Regions from separate parts of the Oceanobacillus sp. FSL W7-1309 genome, predicted to be linked through region 2. Evidence: predicted binding sites of a transcription regulator. Region 2 holds the regulator's gene; the other holds the start of a gene.
What was found. The regulator CtsR, encoded in region 2, represses protease genes until heat stress. The targets are predictions, from matches to a motif close to ATGGTCAATAAAGGTCAAACA.
Positions count from the first base shown of each region.

Region 1: clpP (ATP-dependent Clp endopeptidase proteolytic subunit ClpP) is a predicted target of CtsR. The motif match lies at 712-732, and genes of this name have one in related genera.

Region 1 covers NZ_JBBOBX010000002.1:46,562-49,032, reverse strand. Annotated here, with positions in the region: gene NST46_RS12940 (GbsR/MarR family transcriptional regulator) at 26-514, shown strand; gene clpP (ATP-dependent Clp endopeptidase proteolytic subunit ClpP) at 811-1,401, shown strand; gene NST46_RS12930 (HPr family phosphocarrier protein) at 1,535-1,789, opposite strand; gene whiA (DNA-binding protein WhiA) at 1,984-2,471, opposite strand, start outside.
Region 2 covers NZ_JBBOBX010000001.1:1,577,451-1,579,921, forward strand. Annotated here, with positions in the region: gene NST46_RS07280 (MgtC/SapB family protein) at 126-827, shown strand; gene NST46_RS07285 (CtsR family transcriptional regulator) at 1,018-1,485, shown strand; gene NST46_RS07290 (UvrB/UvrC motif-containing protein) at 1,542-2,090, shown strand; gene NST46_RS07295 (protein arginine kinase) at 2,087-2,471, shown strand, end outside.

The DNA.
Region 1 (2,471 bases), on a different contig from region 2:
TATTGGGACAGTATAGGAGGATGCTATGGGCAAGCTTCAAACGAACGATATAATAGTGAATATCATGATTGAATTCTCAAAGACAATTGAATTGTTTGGACTAACAACTGTAGAAGCACGATTGTTTGCATATCTTTATTTATCAGAAGAGGATCTAACATTAGATGAGATGGCAGACGCATTAGGAAAAAGCAAAACATCTATTAGCACGAACATTCGAAGTCTGGCTGAATTAAACCTTGTTACACGCGTGTGGAAAAAAGGGGTAAGAAAAGATTTATATCAAGCAAATTCCCAACTTTTTAAAACATTTATGACTTCCTTTCAGAGGAAATGGATTGACATAGCACGTCGTCAAAAAATCTCCTTAGAGGAAATAAACAACCACTATAAAGATAAAAGCAGCAACGAGTTAACTTTAGAAGAGCAAACAATCCTAACAGCGCGATTGAATGAAATCATCATCTTTCATGCGCAGATCGAAACACTTTTTAAGAACATGAAACCAAATTAAGCAGCTGCAATTCCATTAGTTAGCTAGTTGTTATCCGTGATATAATAAGAGCCAAGTAAGAAATGAAGGTATAATTACTTACTTGGCTCTTATTCATATAGTCTTCCGCACATTGATGCTTAACTCAAGAAAAAGGTTTATAATGCAAAAATAAGGGAATCATGGAGTATAGATTTTTTAACAAATATATTTCTTTTTGTTTGACCTTTATTGACCATTAAGCTATTATGAAATTATATCCATAAAATGTACAATCAAATGGGTGTACGAAGTTACAGACTAAAGGAGGATTTACAATGAATTTAGTACCTACAGTTATTGAACAAACCAACCGTGGAGAGCGCGCATATGATATTTACTCACGTTTACTTAAAGACCGCATTATTTTACTAGGCAGTGGAATCGATGACAATGTGGCCAACTCAATCGTAGCCCAATTGCTTTTCCTAGAAGCTGAAGATCCAGACAAAGATATTTCATTATACATCAACTCACCGGGTGGATCCATTACAGCTGGAATGGCTATTTACGATACAATGAATTTCATCAAGCCAGATGTATCTACAATTTGTATCGGTATGGCGGCATCAATGGGTGCATTCTTACTTACCGCCGGTGAAAAAGGAAAACGCTATGCATTACCAAATAGTGAAATTATGATTCACCAACCTTTAGGTGGAACTCAAGGGCAAGCAACAGATATTGAAATTCATGCGAAGCGTATTATTGAAATTAAGCGCAGAATGAACGAAATTATGGCTGAAAAAACTGGTCAACCACTAGAAGTTATCGAACGTGATACAGAACGTGATAACTTTATGACTGCACAGGCATCCGTAGAATATGGTTTGATTGATAAAATTTTAGAGCGTAAAGAAGAAAAATAAACCCATCAATAACTCGAGCCTGCAGGAACATTATAATGTTCCTGCAGGCTCTTTACATAGCTTTTATAAAAACGTTATATCAAAAAACGTAATTTTAGACAGAGATGCATCACCTAATGAGTCAAATTTCCTCTTAAGGCTTTGCAACAAACGAAACAAGGTGATCAACGGCCATCTCTTCATCAGCCCCATCACCAATTAATACAATATCTTCACCCTTTGTAATCGCGAGACTCATCAACCCCATAATACTTTTGGCATTTACTTTCTTACCATCTTTCTCCAGAAATATATTTGCAGAATAGCGATTCGCTTCCTGTACAAATTGCGCTGCAGGTCTAGCCTGTAACCCTGTCTCTAATTCAACCTTAACCGACCTTTCAATCAAATCATCCATCCTCCTCATTTTTAGAAAACGCTATCATCTACATACACTACTGAAATTCTCTTTGATTTAGAAGCAGATAGGAAGGCTTTTATCTTTTCTATCTGCCTCTAAAGATTTTACTTTAATTAAACGGTAATCCTTTGAATTATCAGTATTATAACATGAATAGCAAAACGAATGTAGTAATTTACTTACTAATTCTTTAACATCGTTTCCCCACGCCGTATTTTGTCTGCGAAATCATCAATTTTTTTCAACCGGTGATTCACTCCAGATTTGGAGATTTTACCACTTGTTACCAATTCCCCTAACTCCTTTAAGGAAACATCCTCATGCTGTACACGAAGCTTTGCAATTTCCTGCAATTTTTCAGGCAGTTGATCTAAACCAACTGTTTTCTCAATTAGTTTTATATTTTCAATCTGCCTAAATGCTGCTCCTATGGTTTTATTTAAGTTTGCTGTTTCACAATTCACTAATCGATTGACAGAGTTCCGCATATCTCTTACGATTCGGACATCCTCAAATTTAAAAAGTGCATTATGCGCTCCAATGATGCTTAAAAACTCCGTTATTTTCTCAGCTTCCTTAATATATACGATATATCCATTCTTTCTTTCTAATGTGCGAGCACGTAAATCAAAAGCATTCAATAATTCACATAATGCATCATTATGCTCTT
Region 2 (2,471 bases):
CTTTTTAACAAGGAATAAACTCGAGAAGGGTATTTCCATAAAAAATTCTTATATAAGATTAGAAAGTCGTGATGAAACGATTTATATATAGAAACAGATAGTAATTCTTAAAGGGGGGATAAACTTTGCAATCATGGGCAGATCAGCTATTAGGGGAAGACTTTTTATTAATTATTACAAGATTGCTTGTTGCATTAGTATTATCTGGTTTAATTGGTTTTGAACGGGAGATTAATAATCACTCTGCTGGGTTCCGCACGCATATTCTTGTTGGTGTAGGTGCTTGTTTAATGATGATTTTGTCCCTATTTGGGTTTAGTACATTTAATGAAGTAAATGATAATATTCGATTTGATCCTGCGCGTATCCCCTCTTATGTTATTAGTGGAATTGGATTCCTTGGAGCAGGAACGATTATTGTTTATGGTGGAACAGTCCGTGGGCTGACAACAGCAGCTTCTATCTGGGCTGTAGCTGGAATTGGCCTTGTTGTAGGATCAGGTATGTATAGTGTTGCTATTTTCACAACGCTTATTATATTAATCAGTCTGATTTTCCTCAATCATATTGAAAGAATATTTCCTAGGTCAAGGACTACCACGTTTATTGAATTGGTTGTTGATGAAACGATTCAAATCAATCAAGTAGTAGAGGTAATCGAAAAACAGCAATTTTCTATAACAAATATCGAGATTATAAGGCAAGAAAGCAGCTTAAGGAAATTCTATATAAAAATGGGTCGGAAAGATAAACAGAGTCTGATTACCATTTTTGAAGAGATCTCCCGATTTCAGGGAGTAAAAAACATCTCCGAATTAACGAAATAATGCCATTTCAAAAACCTTCCACAGATAATTTGTGGAAGGTTTTTGGTTTCGTTTTTGTTAATTTTGTCTAAGATATATACATAAGTTGTTTGCATCTCCTTCATTTTGGCGTATAATGAAACTATAGTCAAAGATAGTCAAAGTCAAAAGACAACGTGCTGGATAATTCATACAGAAAGGTGTAGGGCAGATGAGCAATATTTCGGATGTAATTGAACAGTATCTGAAAAAGGTTCTACAGGCGAAGGGGCAGAATGCAATTGAAATTAAGCGAAGTGAAATTGCAGATCAATTTCAGTGTGTTCCCTCGCAAATAAATTATGTAATTAATACGCGTTTTACTGTAGAAAAAGGGTATATAGTAGAAAGTAAGCGGGGTGGTGGAGGTTATATTCGTATCATGCGAATTAAGCATCAGGATAAGTCGGAACTTATTGATGAAATTATCCAGATGATTGATGGCTCTATTTCCCAGCGATCGTCTATTGATGTTTTAGAACGTTTATTAGAAGAAGCCATCATTACAAAGCGCGAGGCAAAGATTATGCTTAGTGCAATGGATCGTACGACATTAGCTTTTAAACTTCCATTACGAGATGAATTACGTGCTCGTATACTATCAAAAATGCTTTTAACCTTAAAGTATGCAGGTGAGTAAAGCAGTATTTTACAGATGATTTTGTAAAGAGGTTGTATGTAAAGGGGGAATAGATATTGGAATGTCAGGAATGTCATGAACGGCCAGCTACACTTCATGTAAAACAGGTAATTAATGGACAAGAAACTAAAGTAAGTATGTGTGAGACATGTGCTAAGAAAAAGGGGTATATCACTTATCCAGAGGAAGGCTATTCCCTTCATGATTTACTAACTGGTTTATTTAATTTTGACACGATAAAGATGACGAGCATGAGTGATAATCAATTAAACCAGGTAAAAGAATTGCAATGCTCGAAATGTGGAATGACATTTTCAAAGTTTAAGCAAGTTGGTAAGTTTGGCTGTGCCCATTGCTATGAGTCTTTTGCTTCCAAGCTAGAGCCAATTTTTCGTAGAGTACATTCCGGCAATACGAAGCATTTTGGCAAAATACCAAAACGTGCTGGAAGTGGCTTACAATTAAAAAAACAACTGAAAAGCTATCGAGAAGAGTTGCAACAATTAATTGAAGCAGAAGCTTTTGAAGAAGCTGCAAAAGTTCGGGATAAAATAAAAGCATTGGAAAAAGGGGATAAAGAGCCGGAAGCAGGTGATGAATCTTGAGCTTAGAGCATTTTATCAAAGAAGCACTTAGCCCCTGGATGCACGAACAAGGGCCTGATAATGATATTGTGATGAGTAGTAGAATTCGCTTAGCACGGAACTTTGCAAATGTTACGTATCCAATCCTTGCTGAACAGGAGAAATTGGATGATATTCGTAGTTTTTTTAAGAAGGAATATGAACATCAAACCTTCCAAAACTATAAGAATTTAGAATTTGTCTCAATTAAAGATTTGACACCTGTAGAAAAAAGCGTGCTTGTTGAAAAGCATTTAATTAGTCCTCATTTAGTAAAGCACGATGAGCATGCTGCTGTTATGATTTCACAAAATGAGCAAGTTTCAGTCATGATAAATGAAGAGGATCATATTCGTATTCAGC